3 regions of the Parafrankia sp. BMG5.11 genome follow, and region 1 is predicted to be linked to each of the others. Evidence: riboswitches for the same ligand, from Rfam matches in the RefSeq annotation. Region 1 holds a riboswitch; each other region holds the start of a gene.
The links. A riboswitch is a leader RNA that binds a small molecule or an ion and turns the genes downstream of it on or off. The one in region 1 is predicted to bind cyclic di-AMP.
Positions count from the first base shown of each region.

Region 2: it holds a riboswitch for cyclic di-AMP, as region 1 does, so the genes downstream of both, E0504_RS13535 (C40 family peptidase) here and E0504_RS36180 (C40 family peptidase) in region 1, are expected to answer to the same signal.
Region 3: it holds a riboswitch for cyclic di-AMP, as region 1 does, so the genes downstream of both, E0504_RS13330 (transglycosylase family protein) here and E0504_RS36180 (C40 family peptidase) in region 1, are expected to answer to the same signal.

Region 1 covers NZ_SJXI01000063.1:1,134-8,996, reverse strand. Annotated here, with positions in the region: gene E0504_RS36200 (cation-translocating P-type ATPase) at 229-2,769, shown strand; gene E0504_RS36190 (hypothetical protein) at 3,382-3,810, shown strand; gene E0504_RS36185 (DUF305 domain-containing protein) at 3,902-4,501, shown strand; cyclic di-AMP (ydaO/yuaA leader) riboswitch at 5,301-5,428, shown strand; gene E0504_RS36180 (C40 family peptidase) at 5,663-6,559, shown strand; gene E0504_RS36175 (M56 family metallopeptidase) at 6,711-7,640, opposite strand; gene E0504_RS36170 (BlaI/MecI/CopY family transcriptional regulator) at 7,637-7,863, opposite strand, start outside.
Region 2 covers NZ_SJXI01000017.1:69,678-77,540, forward strand. Annotated here, with positions in the region: gene E0504_RS13525 (type 1 glutamine amidotransferase) at 1-342, shown strand, start outside; gene E0504_RS13530 (PHB depolymerase family esterase) at 441-1,109, shown strand; gene E0504_RS13535 (C40 family peptidase) at 2,078-3,184, opposite strand; cyclic di-AMP (ydaO/yuaA leader) riboswitch at 3,190-3,396, opposite strand; gene E0504_RS13540 (hypothetical protein) at 4,181-4,570, opposite strand; gene E0504_RS13545 (DUF4139 domain-containing protein) at 6,025-7,797, shown strand.
Region 3 covers NZ_SJXI01000017.1:18,395-26,257, forward strand. Annotated here, with positions in the region: gene E0504_RS13300 (ferric reductase-like transmembrane domain-containing protein) at 1-1,433, shown strand, start outside; gene E0504_RS13305 (FMN-binding protein) at 1,430-1,912, shown strand; gene E0504_RS13310 (FAD:protein FMN transferase) at 2,010-2,888, shown strand; gene E0504_RS13315 (response regulator transcription factor) at 2,915-3,604, shown strand; gene E0504_RS13320 (cell wall metabolism sensor histidine kinase WalK) at 3,685-5,208, shown strand; gene E0504_RS13325 (SDR family NAD(P)-dependent oxidoreductase) at 5,328-6,218, shown strand; cyclic di-AMP (ydaO/yuaA leader) riboswitch at 6,590-6,766, shown strand; gene E0504_RS13330 (transglycosylase family protein) at 6,779-7,156, shown strand; gene E0504_RS13335 (MFS transporter) at 7,473-7,863, shown strand, end outside.

The sequences.
Region 1 (7,863 bases):
ACGGGGTGCAGTAGATAGCGAAGGCTTGGTGGTCCGCCACTCTCAGCCCACTTCCGGTCCCGTGGCCCGACCGGGTGCGGGGGAGCGCGACCCGGGCGGACCTGCCGCCTGCCTTCCCGTGGGCAACGCAACGCATCTATACCCATGGGGGGTATAGATGTATGTTCTCTGGTCCGAGCGCGGGCCTGGCTCGGCCCGCCGGCGGTCGTTTGCGGGGAGGAGCCGGTCATGTCTTCACAGGTGGACGACGGTCGGACGTCGACCGTGGTTCTGGAGGTCTCCGGGCTGCGGTGGGCGACGGAGAAGGCGCGTGTCGAGGCCGTGCTGGGCCGACGCCCAGGGGTGGTCGAGGTGGCGGCGAACCCGGTGGCGCAGACCGCGCTGGTCCGCTTCGACCCGGAACAGACCTCGACGGCGCAGCTGGCGGGCTGGATTCGCGACTGCGGCTACCACTGCGACGGGCTGTCCGTTCCGGCGCACATCTGTGATCCCTTCGCCGAACCGGGGCGGCCCCCCGCACACACACCGGTAGCGTCCGTGCCGGTCTCACCTGCGAGAGCTTCGGATGCCGAGGCCGCGAGCGAACCGCGGTCCGGCCAGGTCGGACCCCGACCGGACGTCCCGTCGCACCATCCCCCTCACCCGCCTGCTGCCCACGAGGCACACGCCGTGCACGAACCACACGCTCGGCACGCCGGCCACGGACCAGGAGACGACCGGACCCCGGTCGCCTCTCCGCATAAGGCAATGGGCCACGGCGGGCACGGCGACCTGTCGATGGCCGGGATGGTCGCCGACATGCGCCACCGATTCCTGGTGGCTGTGATCTTCTCGGTCCCGATCCTGCTGTGGTCGGCGATCGGCAGGGACGTGCTCGGCTTCGAGGTTCCCGCCCCGCTTGGGCTGCGCGACGACGTGTTCCAGCTGTTCCTGAGCCTGCCAGTGATCTTCTGGGCTTCGTGGATCTTCTTCGACGGGGCGTTCAGAGCGCTACGTGCGCGGACCCTGGACATGATGGTCCTCGTCGCCGTCGCGATCGGTACCGGCTGTACGTACTCCCTGGTCGTCACCCTCACCGGCGGCGGCGAGGTCTTCTACGAGGCGGCTACCGTGCTCGCCGCCTTCGTGTTGCTGGGCCACTGGTTCGAGATGCGTGCCCGCGGCGGCGCCAACGACGCGATCCGCTCGTTGCTGGAGCTGGCGCCTGAGAAGGCGTTGGTGCTACGGGACGGCGAACCTGTCGAGGTGTCGACCGCGCAGGTGGTCGTCGGGGACCTGCTGCTGGTCCGGCCGGGCGGCAAGATTCCGGTCGACGGAGTGGTCGCTGACGGCGAGTCCGACATTGACGAGTCGATGGTCACCGGCGAGAGCCTGCCCGTCCACAAGGCGCCGGGTTCCGAGGCGATCGGTGCCACCATCAACACCACCGGCACCCTGCGGGTCCGAGCGACGAAAGTCGGCGTCGACACCGCCCTGGCGCAGATCGTCTCCCTGGTCCAGGAGGCGCAGAACAGCAAGGCTCCCGGCCAGCGGCTGGCTGACCGGGCCGCGTACTGGCTCGTCCTGATAGCCCTTATGGGCGGGCTCGCCACCCTGCTGGTGTGGCTGCTCGCCACCGACCGACCGACGCAGGAGGCGGTGCTGTTCGCGATCACCGTCGTCGTCATCACCTGCCCGGACGCCCTCGGTCTGGCCACCCCGACAGCGATCATGGTGGGCACCGGACTGGGTGCCGGCCGGGGCGTCCTGTTCAAGAACGCGACAGCGCTGGAGACCGCTGCCGGCGTCACCGCGGTTGTCATGGACAAGACCGGCACACTGACGAAGGGCGAGCCCGAGGTCATCGACGTCGAGACGATCGACCTCCCCGAGGAGGACCTGCTGCGGTTGGCGGCTGCGGTCGAACGGGAATCCGAGCATCCGCTCGCGGCGGCGGTCGCCCGCCGTGCCGACGCGCGCGGCATGCCCCGGCACCACGCCGAGGCGTTCCGCAACGTCCCGGGGCAAGGCGCGGTGGCCACCGTCGACGGGCACCGCGTCGCGGTCGGCAACAGCCGGCTGATGCGGGCCGAGCGCGTCGCGCTCGGCGACGCCGCCCACCGGCTGGACGCCCTCGCGGCCGACGGGCGCACGGCCGTGCTGGTGGCGGTCGACGGGCGGATCGCCGGCATCGTCGGGTTCGCCGACACACCGCGGCCGACCGCCGCGGCGGCGGTTGCCGCACTGCACGACGCCGGCGTCGAGGTCGTGATGCTCACCGGCGACAACCTGGGCACGGCGCAGCGGATCGCGAAGGAACTCGGCATCGACACGGTGATCGCCGAGGTCCTGCCAGGCGACAAGGCCACCGAGGTCGCCCGGTTGCAGGCGGGCGGCCGACGAGTGGCGATGGTCGGCGACGGCGTCAACGACGCTCCGGCGCTGGCACAGGCCGACCTCGGCATCGCGATCGGCGCCGGCACCGATGTGGCGATCGAGACCGCGGACGTGGTGCTCATGCGCTCCGACCCGCTCGACGTGCCCGCCGCCCTGCTCATCGGCCGCGCCACCGTCCGCAAGATGCGCCAGAACCTGGCCTGGGCCGTCGGCTACAACGCGGTCGCGCTGCCGATCGCCGCCGGCGTCTTCGAACCCCTCGTCGGGCTCACGCTACGACCCGAGATCGCCGCGCTGACCATGTCCGGGTCCAGCTTCCTGGTCGCGGTGAACGCCCTGCTGCTCAAACGGCAGAAGCTGCCGCGAACGTTGACAGAACCGGCCTCGGCTTAGGACCGCGGCGAGGTGGCCGCCGGTGCCGACACTGCACACCAGGATGTCGACCTGCTCGAACCGGTTGGCGAACTCGTGGCCCAGCCCGGCGTAGGCGGCAACGTTGTCCGGGGTGCGGTACTGGTCCGGGCAGTAAGACGTCAGGGCCGGGCCTGGTCCAGCCGCCCTCCGGGTTCCTCTGTGTACCCGGGGTTGGCGCCTTCCGGCTTGGCCCAGAAGCCCCTGCCGGAGTCGACGAACGGGTCGCTGACCCACATCACCGGGGGACCCACCAGCCCGTCCGGCCGCGGCGCACCCGCCGGCCTGGTACCTGGCGCGGGACGGTTGCAGACGCGCGAACCGCTTCGGGCGATCGGAGGTCGGTGCGGGCACGGACTCTGCTCCCCTCTACAAGCTTGGCGGCGAACTCCCGAATCGAACTACCACTACGGAGCATAGTAGTTTTCCTTCGGAGCGCCGCCGTGTGCATGGCCTTGTCGTGGCCCTCGGCCAGCGAGCCTCGGGGAGTCATGGCTAGGTAAAAGGGCTGATGGCCCCTTCTTGGGTGGCACCTCGCGCCCCCGCGGGCGAACGGTCATGGCGGCAACAACTATCTTGCGTAGTAGGCTCTGGGTGGCGGACGCGGAAGAGGGTGACGTGACGCGCTGCGAGACACCGGCACGACACGGCGCGCTCTGGGCTCGACTCACGCTCGTGTCAGCCGTCCTGCTCGGGCTGCTGGCGATGCACGCCGGCCTGGCCGCGCAGGTGCACGCGCTCGTTTCGCCGCCCTGTGTCCAGGGAACCGACCGTGACGTTCACCCGCACTGGTCCCACTCGCACGAGCCTGGGGCCGAACCCCACGGCCACCAGGGCGTGCTCTGTTCGGCGGTGTTCCGGGACGACCCCGAACCGGTTCACGGCGGCGAACAACACGGCCTGGCGGCCATGTCCACCCCCTTCGGTGCCTCTGCCTTCACCGGGACGCGTGGCGACCCACCGCAGACGCCGCCGCCTCGGTACGTGACCGACCTGTCTGTCTACTGCGTGTGGCGGCTGTGAGCGGACCTGCGTCGGACGTCACGCACGCCTGTCGGCGCGCTCGACGACTCCGGCCTCAGATCCGTTGGCAATCCGACACCGAGGACGACTCGTGCGAAGAAGACGCCACCTTGGACTCGCCGCCGTAGCACTGGCCCTGACAGCCACGCTCGCGGCGTGCGGGGGCGACGACACCCCGACGGGCCCGTCGTCCGCCACAGCAGGGAGCAGCAGTGAGGCCAGCGACAGCGCCCACAACAACGCGGACGTGATGTTCGCCCAGATGATGATCCCGCACCACCAGCAGGCCGTGAAGATGGCGGAGCTGGCACCCGACCGGGCCGCCGATCCGGCGGTGCTCGCGCTGGCCCAGCAGATCGGGACCGCGCAAGCACCGGAGATCGAGACGATGACCGGCTGGCTTGCAGCGTGGGGCGAACCCACCGCCATGCCCGGCGCCGGCGGTCATGGCACCGACGACATGGGAATGATGTCGGAGGGCGACCTGACCGCTCTCCAGACGGCGTCTGGTCCGAACTTCGACCGCATGTTCCTGGAGATGATGATCCGGCACCACGGGGGTGCGATTGCGATGGCACGCACCGAACAGCGGGACGGACAGTTCCCCGACGCCGTGGCCCTGGCCAGGACGATCGAGTCCACGCAGACCACAGAGGTCGAGACCATGAAGGGCCTGCTCGGTACCGGATAGCCGAGCAGGGCCCTGGGGCACCGGCCGCGCGCCGGTGTCCCAGGGCACCTCGGGTCCCAGGCGCGACACTCGGCACGACGAACGCGAACGTCGGTCGCGGCGAATGACCTGACGACGAGACAGCTGACGACCGGAACAGCGGAACGGCTGGGAGACCTCGAAGTCGAGGCCATGGACCAGGTGTGGGCCGCGAGCGGCCCTCGTGGCATGGCACCAGGCCGGTGCCGGAGACCGTCCTGCCGGAGATGGTGGCCTTAACGGCCCGTTTCGGACCTGCGAGCAAGGCGACGGGGCAAGACGATCCACCCGGACTACCCGACCGTTCATCGGACACCGCGGGCCGCAGCGGCTTTGGCGGCCCCGACAGACGTCCCGTCAATCCTTCCGACAGCCACCAGTCTCGATGATCAATGTCTTTCGGTGGTGGAGAGGTCAGCACCGAGAGATCCCCTCACCCCGGGCAACTATGTCTCGTAGTAGGTGCCGAGCCTCGCGAAGGGTGGGTGGTGTCCGGACGCAGTGCGCCGAATTGCTGTCCTGATCCTCGCTGCGCGGGCCCGGGGAGGCTTGGTTGGGTGGCGGTCTGACCGCGATCTGGTGATCGAAGGCACTCCAAAGGCGCGTCTACTCCGCTCGGCGAACCTAGATCTTGCTGGAGCGGCGTGGATGTCCGTCGAAGATCTTCTGAGATCTTCCGATTGCTACCTACTATGCTCTGTAGTTGGTAGTGTGTGCATCTGCTGCAGCATCGGACCGTACGCCGAATCCTGCCCCTGGTCCGGTGACCCCTCCGACTTGCATCTGGGGCAGGAGCGGGGGAACCACGTTCCTCCGGGCGTCGCCTCCTTCGATGCCCTTGGGGTGAAGCCGAATACGCACGGGGCGTTCGGCCGGGCTCCCAGCCCGAACCCGACAGCTCACCTCGCATCACCTCGCAGGCGTAGGGGAAGGATCACCATGGTGTCTGCGCAGAGTGCGCAGCTTGATGCAGAAAGACGCCGACAGGAGGGACGCGGTCGCCACCGGGCTCCGTCCGTCCCCACAGCGTCGAGCCGGGCCAGAGCGCGGGCCCGCGCTGTCGCAGCGGTGACCACTGGCACTGTCGTGGTCTCCGGTATGGCTCTCGCTGGATGTGCGCCGGAGCCCAGCTCGGACGGCGCGTTGGACGACAGCACGAACACCACGTCACTGACGCTCGCGACCCAGATCGGGTCCCGGGTGGCAGTCGACGGCCCCGTCCAGGGTGCCGCGGGAGAGGGCGCGTCGCGCACCGTCCTTGATGCCACGACGGACATCTCTGCACCGACTCTGTCGTCCAAGATCGACGTGGGTCTGCGCGTGACGAACCCCGACGTGACTGTCAACGCGGACGAGCCTGTCAATGTCGGCTTCTCGCTGTTCAACGAGGAGACCCACGCCCCGCTGGCGGACCAGCTCATCAAGGTACAGGTCAAGCTACCCACCGGCTGGGCGACCTTCCTGCACCTGACCACCGACGAGCGTGGCTTCGCCTCCTACACGGCCCGCGTCCTCATCACCACGAACGTCACGGTGATCTTCGATGGAACGGACGCCCTCCAGTCCGCCCGCTCGGAGAACGAGGCGACGCTGCGCGTACGCCCGGCCCCGCCGCCGGTATCTGTGCAGGGCACCAGCAATGCCGTGAACGTCGAGACTCCGGCGGTCGACGTCAGCATCCCGGCCAACACGCTCGGGGAGAAAGCCGTATACCTGGCGTCGCGGCAAGCCGGTAAGCCCTACGTCTACGGGGCGACCGGGCCGTACAGCTTCGACTGCTCCGGCCTGGTGCAGTACATCTACAAGCAGCTCGGCAAGACACTTCCCCGGACCACCGACCAGCAGTACGCGGCGACAACCAGGATCGCTCAGGGCTCCGAACAGCCAGGCGATCTCATCTTCTTCGGCCAGCCCGGCGCGATCTACCACATGGGGATCTACGCCGGTGGCGGGAAGATGTGGGTCGCGCCGAAGACCGGTGACGTGGTGAAGCTCCAGACCATCTGGGCGGACTCCTACTCGGTCGGTCGGGTGACCTGAGCCGGTTCCACTGGCCATCGTGGCCCGGGCGGCTTTCGGCGGCGAGGTGCCGGTGGTCGTTGCAACCGATCCCCTAGTAGGCCAGCCGGTCTGGTCTGACTCCCACGCCGCTGTGAAGGCCATGGTGCTGCAGGCGGTCGCAGCGAGACGATCAGACGCAGTGATATCCGAGCTCATTGAGGGCGGGAACCGTGGTCATAACGAGTGGCAGGAGGAGCAGCACGGCGACGATGAGGCTGCGAGCCACGACGGCGGGACGGGACAGGGGCGGCTCCGCGGTCAAGAGACGCAGTACCCGTTGCCGTACGCCGGTGTTCGCCATGCCCAGCACGGATGCTGGGGGAGCCGCGAGCCGTAGCACTGCTTCGGCGACGACGTGGGGAGCGCTGCGCCGGGCCGCGCTGTCGTCAGCGGTGAGTTCGACGAGTCGGCGTAGCTCCTCCTGTCCTGTCCCGAAGAGCGGCACGGCTGGGAAGGCTCCGGCCAGCACGGCTGCCGTCGTGAGGATGAGGTGGTGTCTGCCTGCGAGATGGGCGCGTTCATGCGCGATGACGGCGTCGAGTTCGGTGGGATGCAACGCTTGCAGCGCGCCTTCGGTGACGACGACGCCCCCGCTCCGGCCCGGTAGGCAGAACGCACTGCGATCAGCATGATCCAGTATGTAGATCCGAAGTGTGGGATGAAAGCGCCCGAGCAATCGGACGTCATGCCGATGACGGACGCGCGATCGACGGCCGGTGATGGTGACGGCGACGGCGACATGAAGGAGGCGGAGCGCCGCAGCGGTGCTCAGGACGACGCCGGCAACTCGTGGAGTCGTCCAGTGGATGGAGATCGTCAGGTTGTGGTTGGTCCAACCGCACCACTGGACAAGCAGAACCAGCGTGTCCCCGATCGCGTGCAGCGGTATGAACAGGAGCGTTGCGGCCAGTACCGCCACGGAGACCACGGAGATCATCGCGGCCAGCCACATGGCGACGGCGAGCCGCGGCGCACGGGACGTCCAGGAAGCAGCGCGGAGGGCGTAGGGCAGACCGTAGGCGACGAGGGCCGCGTACACCGCGAGAACACCAAAGATCATGATGGGGTGGGTTCCTCATCGTCGCGACCACGGCTGGAGGAGTGCCACTGCACCGCTTCGCGCAACGTCTCGTACTCCGCAGCATCCATGGCGTGCACGAAGTGGAGCAGCGTCAGGCCTCGGTCGTCCGCCCCGGAAAGCACGGATCTCATCAGCTGGGCGGTGTAGGCGCTGCGGCCCAATGCGGGCTGGTAGCGGTAGGAACGTCCGGCTCGTTCCCGGG
Region 2 (7,863 bases), on a different contig from region 1:
GCCGTGGGCGACATCGTGGTGGAGCCCGACCAGCGGCTCGGCCTGCCGACGCTGTACGGGTACGAGAACCACGGCGGGCGCACCCGCCCGCTTCCCGGGTCCCGGGGCATCCCGCTCGGCACGGTGCGCCTCGGCGTCGGCGACGGCACCCCCGCGCGCACAGACGGCATCGTGGACGGGAAGGTCATCGGCACCTACCTGCACGGGCCGGTGCTGGCCCAGAACCCGGCCCTGGCCGATCTGCTGCTGACCTGGGTGCACGGCCGGCTGGCGCCGCTGGATGCGCCGGTCGAGGCGGACATGCTGCGCCGGGCGCGGGCGCGGGCGCTCGCCGGCGGCTGAGTGGGCGCCCGCGGACGGCTGGTAAGTGCCACCCGACGTCGTCCCGCCCGGGTCCGCGTTGACGCGCTGGGCTGAATCCGGCGATTTCCGGGGGCCGGGTGTGGTTCGGTTGGATCGTGGCGTCGAATCCCCTTGCCGGCTGGTGGGGCAAGAACAAGAGAAACGTGATCATCGCCGGGGTGGCACTTGTGGCCATCTGGTGGCTCGTCGCGGCCAATGGCCGTCCCAAGGTCGAACGGGTCACAATCCCGGATGGCTATCCGTCAGCCGACCGGGAACTGCTCGTTCAGGCACCCTCCAAACCGAATGACCCGTTGCCCCTGGTAATCATCCTGCACGATGACAATACGGATGCGAGTTCACTGGAACATGACAGTGACGCGTCGTCGCTGGCGAACCGCCGTGACTTCGCGCTCGCCTTCCCGGAGGCGGTCGCCGGTACCTGGCGACTCGACGACCCGAATGGAGCGGACCAGCAGTACCTGCGCGACGTCGTCCGCTACATGGACGAGGAACGCACCGACATCGACCTGAACCGGATATACGTCTGGGGTATCGGGGAGGGTGCGCGGCTCGCCCTGCTCGCCGCCTGCTCGCCCGGCCCCCCCGTCTACGCGGCGGTGGGCGTCGTGGGACAGTTCGAAGCGGAGCCCGGCCCCACCTGCGACAACGTCACCCAGCACGGGCGGGTTGCCGAGACGGACTGGGACAAAAAGGTCAGCAGCACGTTGTGGGACTTCTCCCGCGACCTTCGCCGGAAGGTCTGACCCAGCTTGGTTCGGTGCGCTGACCAGACAGTTCGCGCTAGTAGCAAAGAACTAGTCATTTAACAGATTGGCCGGCCGCCGGCCCCGCCGGGGACGGCTTGCTGGCCATTTCGGGGCTTGCGCCTGCCGCGGCCGTGTGGGCCGAGGGTCCGGCGCGGAGGTGCGCGTTCGCCGCGCGGAGGGGTCCTTCGAGTTTTCCCGGAGCCCCGGCCGTCCCACCCCGCGCGGGGTGGGACGGCCGGGGCTCGAGCGGTCCGTCGACGTCGCCGGGAGGGGGGTAACGGCCCCGACGGACCAGTGGGCGGCCGGAAGGCTTGAGGGGGTCCGCTGGCCGCCGGCCCGATGGGGGGGGGATCGGACAGACGGCCAGCGGAGTCCAGGGCCTTCCGGCCGGACGGACGTCAGATGGGGGGGGATCTGACGTCCGTCCCACCGGAAGGATCTCGGATCGGTGGGGTGCGGTTGACTTTCGCGTGGGCTGGTGCTGGTGCTGGGTTGGTTCGAATGGGGGTGTTGCTGCCTGATAGTGGCAGTCTGGCCGGCTAAAGCTACATCTACGCTACTTATGACGAAGTAGAATGATGCCGCAACGGCCTACCGTTCATGGCTGCCGGCCAGCTCATCGATGGCGCCACGTGGCGGAAGCATCGCGGAAGGTGTCGAAATCTGCCCGCGGCAGAGCTACTCCGGACATTCCGCAGCACAGACGTTCTGAGCAGACGTGACACCGGCGGTCCGGTACAGGGGACCTGGTGAACTCCGGAAGACCCGCCGGGCCGAGGTTGATCCCGACAACCCCGACCCGGCGGCGGAGCCGCGCGCGACCGGAGGGGGAGATCGCGCTGCGGCTCGTTCCGGGGGACGGGGCGTCTGCGTTCGGGCAGCCCCGTCCGAGCGGTGCGTGGGCTTGTGGAACGATCGACGTCGAGAACAGCCAGTCTCCTGGCTGGGCCGTGGGCCCGCCGTTCTCAGGTGACGCGGCCGACCAAGTACGAGGTCGTGTAGATCGTCTGAAGCTTGACGACATCACCAGTGCGGGGCGCGACCCACATCTTGCCGTCGCCGGCGTAGATGCCCATGTGGTAGATGTTGCCGGGGCTCCCGAAGAAGATCAGGTCGCCGGGCGCCTTGTTGTACTGGGAGATATGGGTGGTGGCCGCGTACTGCTGGTCGGTGGTACGCGGCAGGCTCTTGCCGAGCTGCCGGTACACGTACTGCACGAGCCCGGAGCAGTCGAAGGAGTTGGGGCCCTCGGCGCCGTAGACGTACGGCTTGCCGGCCTGCAGCGAGGCCAGGTAGACGGCCTTCTCGCCGAGGGTGTTGGTCGGCAGGTTGACGCTGACCACCGGGGTGTTGACGTTCACGCCCGTGCGGTCCGCGCTGCGGGAGGCCTGTGCGGGCGGCGGAGCCGGGCGGACGCGCAGCGTGGCGTCGTTCTCCGAGTGCGCCGACTGGAGGGCGTCGGTGCCGTCGAAGATCGCCGTGACGTTCGTGGTGGTGAGCACCTTCGCGGTGTACGACGCGAAGCCGCGGTCGTCCGTCGTCAGGTGCAGGAAGGTCGCCCACCCGGTCGGCAGCTTGACCTGGACCTTGATGAGCTGGTCCGGGATCGGGGCCTGGGTCTCCTCGTTGTAGAGCGAGAAGCCGATGTTGACGGGCTCGTCCGCGTTGACCGTGACCTCGGGGTTCGTCACGCGCAGGCCGACGTCGATCTTCGACGAGAGAGTCGGCGCGGAGATGTCCGTGGTGGCGTCGAGAACGGTGCCCGAACCGCCGCCGGTAGCGGTGGCGGCCTGGATGGCTCCGTCGACCGCCAGCCGGGACCCGATCTGGGTCGCGAGCGTCATCGGGGCGGTGTTCGTGCCGTCGTCCAGCGCGACGTCCGAGTTGACATCCTGGGCGCACCCGGCGAGCGCCACCCCGGAGACCGCGACGGTTCCGGTGGTGATGGCCGCGACGGTACGGGCCCTGGCTCTGGCTCGGCTGGACGCCGTGGGGGCGGACGGCGCACGGTGGCGGCCGCGCCCTTCCTGCCGGCGTCTCTCAGCATCAAGCTGCACACTTTGCGCAGACAACGTTGCGTTCCTTCCCGTACGCCTGCGAGGTGAGCTGTCGGGTTCGGGCTGGGCTGCCCGGTCCATAGCGCGACCTTCACGCGATGGACTTCACCCCTAGGCCAGCGCCGTGTCGTGGCGCCAGCCGGTGGAGGTGGGTCCCCCGCTCCTGCCCGTGGTGACGACTCGGAGGGGACACCAGGACCGCGGGCAGGATTCGGCGTTCGGTCCGGTGTTGTCGTGACGTCGGAAGCGAGACTAGTCCACACGGATGGTGTGGGTAAACACTAGTCCTCCTCAACTACGTCGAGTGTGCAAAGAAGTGCCCCTTGCTGCGCCGCATCTGCCCAGGTCAGGAGGGGTGCTGAGCCTTCGGTCACGTTTTCGGACGCCCACACGAGGATCACGTCCCAACACGTTAGGTGACCAGAACTTCCTGGCTTGCGCGGGGGTTTCCCGTACCGGCCGACCGGGCTGGGACTACCCGCGGAGCCCCTCACGGGCCCGGTTCGCTCCGTCCCCGGCCCGTCTCTTCCCGCCTCGATCCGGCGGCCGCGGACGACCGCGCGGCCCGATCCCCAGGACCCCTTCGCGGTGCTCCTGGGACGTGAACGGATCGACGCGCCGCCCGCGGGCAGGCACCCCCCGGAAGCTCCACCGGGCCTCGCTGCCACCGCGCACCGACCTGGCACCGGGCCCCGAGTCCCGCGGGCCTGGCCGGCCAGGCCCGCGGAAGTTCGTCAACTACCGGATCGGGCCAGTCGTCGTGAGCGTCCCGCTCGCCCTTTGGTATCCCGCTCGCCCTTTGGGGGCCGAACCCGGTCTGATCGCGCCCCGAAAGGGCGAGGCGGACACCAAACGGCGAGGTGGACGGCCCATGGGCGGACACGCGAGCCACCCGCCACCAGGCCGGGCCAGGGGCCAGGGGTCAGGGGCTGATCAGGGGCTGAGAGGAGGACCAGGGGCTGAGAGGAGGAGGAGGAGGAGGAGCGTTCGACGCCCGGCGGGGACCGCCGCTCAGCGAGCCCGGCCGTTGCGCCGGGTCAGGAAGCCGGAGCTGTTGAGGACCTGGAGCTCGATCTCGAGCTGCTTCACCTCGGGCGGCAGCGAGCGGTGGCTGCCGTGCAGGGCCTCGACGGCCGCGCGGGCGTGCTCGGCCAGGTCGTCCAGGGCCTGCTGGCGCTGGCGCATCCGCGCCCGTTCCTCCTGGATGGTCCGGACCGTGTCCTCCTGCCACTGCCGTGTCCGGATGAGGTGCTCACCGGCGTCCGCGGCCTGGCGCTCGGCATCCTCGAGCCGGCTCAGCAGGGCGTCCAGGGCCTCGAGCCGGCTCGCCAGCTCGGCCATCAGGTCCTCGCGGTCGGGCAGTACGGAGATCTCGTGGTGCTGCGGGCGTGGGTGTGTCATGCCCGGCTCCGGCGGCTGGCAGCGGCACCGGGCCGGCCCATGGGCGTCGCGGCGCGGTCCGGCAATGCGTGGGATGTGCGCCACCACGCCACTCGCGACCGTCGCCGAAGTTCCGACACGGTTGGTTACGTTAGTCGACGCATCGGGTTTCCGGCATGCGGTCGGCCGGATCCGGCCGTCGGCCAACAGACGGCGACGGAGACGGGTGTCGCGTATCGGGTGTCGACCAACGGATACCCCTGTCTGCGCGGGATCAACCCGACTTGCCGCGCGGGCAGACGACGCTCGGACTCGATACCCACAACACCCCGTACCACCACGGGATGCGGCCAGAGGCGTCGGAAGCGGATTCGGCCGCTCCCGGCCGCGGGTCTCGCTGACGATGATGGTTACTGTGAGTAATATCTCTGGCTTCGGTGTCGGCTAGGTCGCGGGCTCCGGCACCCCGGCCGGGCGCGGCATACGCGGTATACGGAGCGCGGTTTCCGTTGATCGGATGGAACGGGCTGTCGGGCACTGCGGCCACCATCGGTGAGATCGTCGGACAATCGAATCGGGCGGCGCGAATCTGGCGCCTTCCCGATCTCCAGCCGGAACGGCTACGCGCAGCGCTGATCGGATCGATGCCTATCCGATCGGCTGATGGCCGCTTGGCGGGTCCTCCCTGCTGGGCTGATTCGGCGTGGTCTCCCACCCGTTCCTGGTGAGCCGTACCGCCGCGCCGGGAGACCGATCCGACGACCTGCGTCGGACGGCCAGAGACCAGAGCTGTGCGGCGTCGCAATGACCGGTCGCCGGCGCGGTTCCGCGGTCGTGAGCGGGTCGACGCGAAGTCAGGAAGCGGCCGCGGAGTCATACGGAGGGCGAGGTCCGTTCAGCAATCCTGGTGGTGCACTCGATGTTGTTCCAGGCCCGGTGGGGGCGTCGAACGGCCGGTCCCCTCCGGTGATCGGATCGACGTCCACCGGGCATTTCCGCGGCTGTGGGATATGACCTTCGGTCGGGCCGCTGCTTCCTCGGCCGGGTATGGGCCGAATGGCCTCCGGGCTCGCGGGCCTGAAGGCCTTCGCCTGCGAGCGGTCGAGCCGGCGCGGTGCCTGCCTCCGGTCTGACGGTGACGCAAGGTCATGGCCGCGGAGGGCTCGGCCGTCGCCTGGAGCTCGGCGCGCCCACCAAAAAACGATCTTCAGTGTGGCGTTCCACCCCGGTCGAGCGGGCGGCGTCGGCCACCGGGGCCACGGTCGCACGCGGGCCAGCCGCCCGGCGCCCGCCGCCGCGAGCCTGCCGTGGCGCCGCGGTCCTGGTGGACGGGGCCGGTGACGCACCTTTCGGGTCTCCCTGGACGGGCGGACCGTAACGGGCCCCGCGGCCGCCCGGCCCGGGCGGCATCGGGCGGCATCGGGATCAGCGGTGCCCCACGGGGATAGCACGGTCGCCGACCGTATGGTGTCCGGATGATGTCCACGGCGGACGGCACACCTGACCTTCCTGACGCACCGACGGGCGCACCGACGGGCGCGCCGCCGTCGGTGCTCCTCGACGCGCCGATCAGCGCCGTGGTCGTCTATCCCACCGCCGCGCGCGTGACCCGCCGTGGCCGGTTCGATGTCGCGACGCCCGGCTCGCCGTCCGAGCGGGTCGAGGTGACTCTCAGCGGGTTGCCGCTCGAGCTCGACGAGGACTCGGTGCGGGTCAGCGGCACCGGCTCCGCGCGGGTGCTCGGGGTGCGGGTCGTCTCCCAGGCCCGGGCTACCCCCGACGCCGGTGCCCTCGCCGACCTGCGCGCCCGCCAGGCCGAGCTGCGCGCGCACCTGGCCGAGATCGGCGACGAGGACGAGACCGAGCGGGCCCGCCGCTCCTTCCTCGACGTGGCCGCCCGGGTGGGAGCCGGCGCCCTCGCGCGCGGCTGGGCGCGCGAAGGCACCGACCGCGAGGGCGACGGGCCCGGGGACGCGGCAGCCCGGCTGGTCACTGTCGGCGACGCGTTCGCGGCGCAGATGTCGGCCGTCCACGCGCGCCGGCGGGCGCTCGCCGAACGGCGGGAGGAGACGGAGCGGGAGCTGACCGTGCTCGGCCGGGTCATCGAGGCCCGCCACGCGCGGCCCGAGCCGGACACCCGCGCGATCGTCGTCGACCTCGAGCCGCCGACGGCCACCGAAGGCCCGGCGGGGAGCTCGGCTGAGGCGCCGGCCGGCGGCCCGGCGGAGGGCGCGCTGGTCGACGGGACAGCCTCGCTGGTGGACCTGGAGGTCTCCTACCTGGTCCGTTCCGCCTCCTGGAGATCCGGCTACGACGCCCGGCTGGACGGCGAGCGGGTCACCCTGACCTGGTTCGCGATGATCAGCCAGCGCACCGGCGAGGACTGGCCCGTGACGGACCTGCGGCTGTCCACGGCCCGCCCGTCCAGCGGCGTCGACCTGCCCGAGCTGAGCCCGCAGTATGTGGACATCGCCCGCCCGCGGGTCCTTCCCCGCGGGCGGGCCAAGGCGCCCGGCGAAGGCAGGGGCGGTGGCGGCGACGGCGTGACGACCTTCATGCCGGCGGCGATGGCGGCACCGGCATCGGCCCCGCCGCCGATGGCTGCCGCCGAGGCCACGCTGGAGTCGGCCGGCCCCGCGTCGACCTACCGCCCGCCGCGGCCGGTGGCGGTACCCGCGGACGGGGACCCGCACCGCACCACCGTGGCAGTGATCGAGCTCGACGCCGTTCTCGACCACGTCACCGTGCCCAAGCTCGCCGCCGAGGCGCTGTTGCGCGCCGCGGTCGTGAACACCTCGTCGCACACGTTGCCGCCAGGTAAGGCGTCGGTCTTCCACGGCCCGGAGTTCGTCGGCACCACGCGCCTCGAGCTCGTCCCGCCCGGCGGGGAGATGGAGCTTCGGCTCGGGGTGGACGACCGCATCAGGGTGGAACGCGAGCTGGTCAGCCGGGTCACCGGCCGGCGGGTGGTCGGCAACACCCGGCGGACGGACGTCGTCCACCGCACCACCGTCACCAACCACGCGCCGATGCGGGCCCGGGTGACCGTACGGGACCAGGTGCCGGTCTCCCGGCACGAGAACATCCAGGTCAGGGAGGTCGTGACCGCTCCCGCCGCCACCGAGCACACCGATCTGGGGCTGCTTACCTGGGAGCTGGAGCTCGAGCCGGGCTCGAGCCGCGAGATCACGCTGTCCTACCGGCTCGAGCACCCTCGCGGCGTGGAGATCACCGGCTGGGGCGACTGACCCGGCGCCGCCCGCGGGCGGTCACCAGGGGAGCGGTCACCAGGGAGCTGTGACCAGGGGAGCTGT
Region 3 (7,863 bases), on a different contig from region 1:
TGGAACGGGAACCGGAGCCGGGACTGAAACCGGAACCGGGGGCGGTTCGTGGGCGGTGGTCCGCGCCGGCCCGGCTGCCGGCGCTCGGGGTGCGCGTCGGGCTGGTGACCTGGGGCGTCGTGGTCGTGGCCATGTGGTGGTTCGGCACCTCGGCGTCGAGCCTTCACGGCGGCGGCCTGCTCCTGACGGCGCTCGGACGGGTCGCCGGGCTGCTGGCCGCCTACCTGATGCTGGTGCAGCTCCTGCTCATGGCGCGGGTGCCGGGGCTCGAACGCGCGGTCGGGTTCGATCGGCTGGCGGCCTGGCACCGCGGCCTGGGGACGAACGTCGTGCTGCTGATGGCCGTCCACGTCCTGATGGTGGTGTGGGGGTATGGCCTGACCGCGCATCATCAGCCGCTGTCCGAACTGGTCACGGTGATCATGACCTACCCGGAGATGTGGAAGGCGACCGCGGGCGCGCTGCTGTTCGTCACCGTCGGAGTGGCCAGCGCCCGCGCGCTGCGACGGCACGTCTCCTATGAGATCTGGTACCTGCTGCATCTGAGCGCCTACGTGGCTGTGCTCCTCGTGTACTCCCATCAGACGGCTACCGGCGCGGACTTCGTCGGGCATCCCGTCAACACGCTGCTGTGGCAGGGGATGTACGTCGCGGTGGCGGCCTGCCTGGTGATCTGGCGTCTGGTCCTGCCGATCGCGGCGGTCGTCCGGCATCGGATGACCGTGGAGCGGGTGGTCACCGAGGCGCCCGGTGTGGTCTCCGTGTGGATTCGTGGCCGTGACCTGGATCGTCTCGGCGCCCGGCCGGGGCAGTTCCTGCTCTGGCGGTTCGCCGCCCGGGGGCATGCCGTCACCGCCCACCCGTACTCGCTGTCCGCGCCGGCGCAGCCGCACCGCCTGCGCATCACCGTCAAGGACGCGGGCGACCACTCCCGCGCGATCGCCCACCTGCGCCCGGGGACGCCGGTCGTCGCGGAGGGTCCGTTCGGGCACTTCACCGCGGAGCGCGCCACCCGGGGCCGGGCGCTGCTCGTCGGTGGCGGCAGCGGCATCGCCCCGATCCGCGCGCTCGCCGAGGATCTCGCCGGCCGCGGCGACGACGTCGTGGTGGTGCACCGCGCGAGCAGGGCGACCGACCTCGCACTGCGGAGCGAGTTCGACGAGCTGGCCGATCACCGGCTGGCCGCCGGTTGGCCGACTGCCGATGGGCCGGCCGTCGGTCGGGTGGTGGTCCACCGTGTGGTCGGATCCCGGCGCGAGCTCGGCCACGATCCGCTGGCCGCCCGCTATCTCGCCGCCGCCGTGCCGGACGTCGCCGATCGGGACGTCTTCGTCTGCGGGCCCGCCGGCATGACGCTCGCGGTCGTCCGGGCCCTGCGCGAGCTCGGCCTGTCCGACGGGCAGATCCACACCGAGGAGTTCACGCTGAGATGAACGAGAACGCGGGCAGGCCCTACCGGGCGCGTCTCGGCTTCGCCGCACTGCTGGGGACGGTTGTCCTCGTCGTCGGGGCGAAGTCGGCGACGGGCATCGGCGCGCATCCCTCCACCCTCGCCGTGACACCGGCGACGACCAGCACCAGCACCAGCACGGGAACGGGTTCGGGTACTGGCACGGGTTCGACGAGCGGGACCACCACGCGGACGGTGACCGGCGACGCCGTCCACACCCGGTACGGCCTCGTGCAGGTCCAGGTCGTCCTCACCGGCAGCAGGATCACCGATGTGGTGGCGGTGCAGCTGCCGGACCGGGAGCGGCGCGACCGGGAGATCAACGACCAGGCCGTGCCCCTGCTGCGCCAGGAGGTGCTCGACGTCCAGAGCGCCCAGATCGACGTCGTCTCCGGCGCGTCCTACACCAGCCAGGGGTACGCCCAGTCCGTCCAGTCGGCCCTGGACGCCGCCGGTGTCTAGGGCCGGCGCCGGCCAGGACGCGCGCCCGTCGCGCCCGTCGCGCCCGTCGCGACCGGGGCGCCCGTCGCGACCGGGGCGCAGCCACCCCGAACCGGTGATGGGCACGGTTGTCAGCATCGACGTCCGCTCGCCGCTCGACGCGGTCGGCCTGGACGCGGCGATCGGTGCCGCGGTCCGTGTGCTGCATCGGGTCGACGAGGATTTCAGCACGTTCCGGGCGACGTCCTGGGTGTCGCGGCTGCGCCGCGGCGAGATCGAGCTCGGAGACTGTCCGGATCACGTCCGCGAGGTGTACCGGGCGGCCGCCGAATGCCGGGAGCAGACCGGGGGATGGTTCGACCCCGCCTGGCGCGGGGACGGCACGCTGGACCCGACCGGGCTGGTCAAGGGCTGGGCGGCCGACGCCGCGTCGACGGCCCTGACCGCCGCGGGTGCCCCGAGCCACTGCGTCAGCGCCGCCGGTGACCTGCGGGTGCGGGGCACCTCGGGGTGGGCGCCGGGACGTCCATGGCGGATCGGGATCGCCGATCCGTTCGACCGGGCCAGGCTGGTCGCCGTGGTGGAGGGCACCGAGCTGGCCGTCGCGACCTCGGGGGTCGCCGAGCGGGGCGCGCACGTCGTCGACCCGCGTACCGGCGCCCCGGCGACGGGCCTCGCCTCGGTCACCCTCGTGGGCGCCGACCTCGTGAGTGCCGACGCCACGCTCGCGGACGGGTTCGCCACCGCCGCCCTCGCCGCCGGGCCGGAGGCGCCGGCCCTGCTCACCCACCTCGCCCGCCGGGGATGGGAGTGGCTGACGGTCGACACCACCGGGCGGCTCACGCACTCCGCGGGCTTCCCGGGCCAGGTCACCACGACCGCCGCGGGGCCGGCTGCCGAGACAGCCCCGCGGCCGGCCGTCCGAGCGACCGCCCCGAGGCCGGGCGCGCGAGCGACCGCCCCGAGGCCGGCCGCCGGACGTCCCGACGGGAGGTGACACTGACGGGAGGTGACACTGAGCGGATGGAGCGTCCCGTCCGGGTCCTCGTCGTTGACGACGAGGAGGCGATCACCGATCTCGTCGCCATGGCGCTGCGCTACGAGGGCTTCGACGTGAGCGCCGCGCATTCGGGGCAGGCGGCGCTCACGCAGGTCTCGCGGGAGCCGCCCGACCTGCTCGTGCTGGACGTCATGCTGCCCGACATCGACGGCTTCGCCGTCTGCCAGCGGCTGCGCAACGCCGGGCGGGACGTGCCGACGCTGTTCCTGACCGCCCGCGACACCACCGAGGACAAGGTGCACGGGCTGATGCTCGGCGGCGACGACTACGTCACGAAGCCGTTCGTGGTCAGTGAACTGGTCGCCCGGGTCCGGGCGATCCTGCGCCGGGCCGGAATGGTCGACGGCGCGCCGGAGCCGCTGCGCTTCGCCGATCTCGAGCTGGACCCGGGGACCCGCGAGGTGCGCCGGGCCGGGCGCCTCGTCGAGCTGACCGTCACCGAGTACCGGCTGCTGCACTACCTGCTGGTCAACGCCCGCAAGGTGCTGACCCGGGCCCAACTCCTCGACCACGTCTGGGGGCACGACTTCGGCGGTGACGCCCGGGTCCTGGAGACCTACGTCAGCTATCTGCGCCGCAAGATCGACGACGCTCCGCCGGCGCTGATCCACACGGTGCGCGGGGTTGGCTACGTGCTGCGCCTGCCGCGGTGAGACATCCGGCCCCGCCCCGGCGCGTCCTGCACCGCGTCCTGCACCGGCGCGTCCTGCGGCGGCATCTCGTGTCCTCGCGGATGGTCTCTTTGCGGGCACGGTTGCTGTTGGCCCTGGTCGGCCTGCTGGCGCTCGGCCTGATGCTCGGCGCGTTCGGCACCCAGAACGCCGTCGAGTCGTACCTGCTCGGCCGGCTGGACCGGCAGGTGCGCGACGCCCACCCGGTGATGGAACAGACCTTGCTCGGCGGCGACACGGACCACATGCCGTACCACCACGACGCCGACGACCGGGCGCCACGGTTCGGCACCGCGTTCCTCGTCGGCACCTACGGGGCGCTGTACGACAGCGCCGGCCGGCGAGTGGCCGAGACCAGCCCCGGCCCGAACGGCCCCGCGGCACCGACCCGGCGCCCGGCCGTCACCCAGAGCATGCTCGCCGCCGCCCCGGTGCGGCCCGACCTGGCGACCGCCTCCCTGTGGACGGTCCCCGCCGAAGGCGGCGGGGACAGGTTCAGGTTGCTCGCCGAGCGCTTCGGCAACGGAGACGTGCTGGTCGTCGCGGTGCCCTTCGCCGAGATGGAGACCACTCTCGACAACGTCACCAGGATCGAGATCATCGTGAGCGCGGCGATGCTGGTGGTGCTCGCCGCGCTGGCCTACGTCATCATCCGCCTCGGGCTGCGCCCGCTGACCCGTATCGAACACACCGCGGGCATGATCGCGGACGGCGACCTGACTCAACGGGTCACCGACACGGACCGCGGTACCGAGGTGGGGCGTCTCGGGCTGGCCTTCAACACGATGCTCACCGAGATCGAGGCGTCTTTCCGCGCCCGCGAGGCCTCCGAGCGGCGCCTGCGACGCTTCGTCGGGGACGCCAGCCACGAACTGCGCACCCCGCTGACGTCGATCCGCGGCTACGCCGAGATGTTCCGCAGGGGAGCGGCAAGCCGACCCGAGGACCTGGCGATGGTCATGCGGCGCATCGAGGAGGAGTCGGCCCGGATGAGCGAGCTGGTCGACGACCTGCTGCTGCTCGCCCGCCTCGACCACCAGCCCGACCTCGAGCGTGAACCCGTCGACCTGGCGGCCATGCTCCGTGACATCGCCGCCGACGCCCGCGCCGTCAGCCCGGGACGGACGATCGAGGTCGACGCCCCGCCGATCCTCGAGGTGACGGGGGACGGGGGACGCCTGCGCCAGGCCGTCGGGAACCTCGTCCGCAACGCGCTCGTCCACACCCCGCCCGAGGCGACGGTCTCCCTCACCGTCCGCGACGCCGACACGGACGCGGACGGCGACTCCGACGGCGGTGCGGCGGCCGGTGCGGTGGCCGGTGCGGTGGATGACGACCGGGAGGTCGTCATCTCGGTGATCGACCATGGACCCGGAGTCCCCGCTGACGCCGTCGACCACGTCTTCGAGCGGTTCTACCGCGCCGACTCCGGCCGCTCCCGCGACGCCGGCGGGACGGGGCTGGGCCTGTCCATTGTCGAGGCCGTCGCCGCCGCGCACGGCGGACGGGCCGAGCACCGGCCGACACCGGGCGGCGGCGCCACGTTCCGGCTCGTCCTGCCCCGCCCCGATCCCTCTTCGTCATGAGCTGGATCGGCTCCGTTCACCGCGACCCGCCAGGCTGATCTCGGCGCGGTCGGCCGGGATCCGTCCGGCGGGCGGGACTTGCCGTGCTGGTGAGGTCTCTCGGAGCTCGTGGAGGACGTGTGGTCACCTCGGCGGTCGTCATCACGGGAGCGGCATCCGGGATCGGGCGGGCGTGCGCGGAGCTGTTCGCCGCGCGGGGGTTCGGCGTGGTCGCCGTGGACGTCGACGAGGTCGGCCTGGCGGCGCTGACCCGAGCACAGTCGCGCGCCCCGCGGCCCGCCGTGGCCCCGGCGGATCCCCGGACCGCGGCGGATGCCGGTGCCGTGACGGGGGCGGACTCCCGGCCGGCGGGCGGGCCGGAGCCGCGGATCGTCCCGATGGTCGGGGACGTCTCGGTCGAGGAGACCGGGGCCGCCATGGCGGAGCTGGCGCTCGCGAGCTTCGGGCGGCTGGACGTCGCGGTGCTCAACGCCGGGATCGGCACGACGCTGCCGTGGGAGGCCCCGGGCGCGATCGACCGGCTGGACCGGATCCTCGCCGTCAACGTGCGGGGCGTCGCGATCGGGATCCGTTCGGTGGTCCCCGCGCTCCGGGCGGGCGGTGGCGGCTCAATCGTCGTGACCGCCTCCAGCGGCGGGTTGCAGAGCGAACCGGGGAACTGGGCGTACAACGCGTCCAAGGCGGCTGTGATCAACATGGTGCGGGCCGCGGCGCTCGACCACGCCGCCCAGAACATCCGGATCAACGCCGTCGCCCCCGGCCTGACCGAGACGGCGCTGACCGCGCGCCACCGCACCGACCCGGCGTCCACCGCGGCGGTGAGCCGCCGCATTCCGATGGGGCGCTGGGGGCAGCCGGGCGAGCTGGCCTCGGCCGTCTGGTTCCTGGCCTCCGCCGAGTCGTCCTACATCACCGGAACGACGCTGGTCGCCGACGGGGGCCTGACCGCGCACCACGGGGTCGTGCCTCTGCCGGCTCCGGAGGTTGCGCTGCCGACTCCGGAAATCTGACCCGGAACGGACGAAATTACGACTCGTCCGCATCAGGGGCCTGTCAACAGGTCTGGGTGGTGCCCGGACGAACGCCGGGACCATTTCCAACTTGATGCTCGCGCAACTTCTTCCCGGTTCACGGGTCGAATTCCTGCGCCGAGGTGAGCACGTCACCCACTCTCCGTGTCACCGCTCTCGGCCATCGTGGCGGGGCGGTCACGGTGATGGGACGGTCCGTTAAAGAGGAACGCGCCTGCGCGCGTGATACGCCGTCTACGGAGAATCTTCAAGGTTTCGATGGGCCATGTGGTGCTCGCCACAGAGCCTTGGCAATTGTTGGTCCGTTGTGTGTAACGTCTGCGCCGTGCTTTCGTTCAGGAAAGCGCGCACCGGGCGACACGCCGAATCCTGCCCCGCCCGGTGAACAACAAACCTCAGGGCGGGAGCGGGGGAACCAACCTTCGGGCGTCGATCACAGACGTCCTCGGGGTGAAGTCGCGTAGCGCGACCGGGTAAATCCCAGCCCGAACCCGACAGCTAACTTCGCAGGCGTGGGGAGGGGCATCACTTTGTCCGTTATGGCTTCGCGTGCTCGTAAGACCAGTCGTTCCATCCGCCGCGGCCGTGCGCTGCTTGTCGCACCGCTCCTCGCCGCCACGATCGGCGGCGGAATCGCGATGTCACAGCCCGCCAGCGCCGCGGGTCGGCCGGACGCACACCGCTTCCTGAGCGCGGTTGTGCCCTGCGAGTCCGGCGGTAACCCCCGCGTGGTCAACGAGATCGGCGCGGGCGGCCTGTTCCAGTTCCTGCCGAGCACCTGGCGCGGCGTCGGTGGTCAGGGTCTCCCGCAGAACGCAAGCGCCGCCGAGCAGTGGAAGCGCGCGCACATCCTGTACGCGCAGCAGGGAACCAGCCCGTGGTACGCCTCGAAGAGCTGCTGGGGCCCCAAGCTCTGACCCAGCCCCCAGCCCCCAGGCTCTGACGCGGCCCGTCGAATGAATCTGACGCGGCCGTCGAATGGAGCAGACAGGTGACGGACCAGCCTGGCTGAGCCCTGGCTGAGCGTGACAGATGGTCCGTGGAACGCGATCGGTGGCCCGGGTGTCAGTGTCGACACCCGGGCCACCGGCGTTTCGGTACCACCGGCCGCGTCGCACGAGCGCGAGGAAGCACGAGCGCGAGCGCGAGGAAAAGAGACCTGCCGTACGCTGAACAGTCGTCCGCCCGCGCACCTGCGGCCGAGTTGGCGGCGGCCGGAGAGGTGGGTTGTCGATGGCCGAGCCGACCAGCCGCCGCAGGTTCGCCGTTCTCGCGATCTGCTGCATGAGTCTGCTGATCGTGGGGCTGGACGGCACCATCGTGAACGTGGCCCTGCCCGCACTGCGCCGGGATCTGGGTGCGTCGCCCGCGGGCCTGCAATGGACGATCGACAGCTACACCCTCGTCCTGGCCAGCCTGCTCATGCTCGGTGGTTCCACCGGCGACCGGCTCGGCCGCCGCCGGATCTTCCAGACCGGACTGGCCCTGTTCACCGCAGGCTCGCTGCTGTGCAGCCTCGCGCCCGGGCTCGGCTGGCTGGTGGCCTTCCGAATGGTGCAGGCCGTCGGCGGCTCGATGCTGAACCCGGTTGCGATGTCCATCATCACCAACACGTTCACCGACC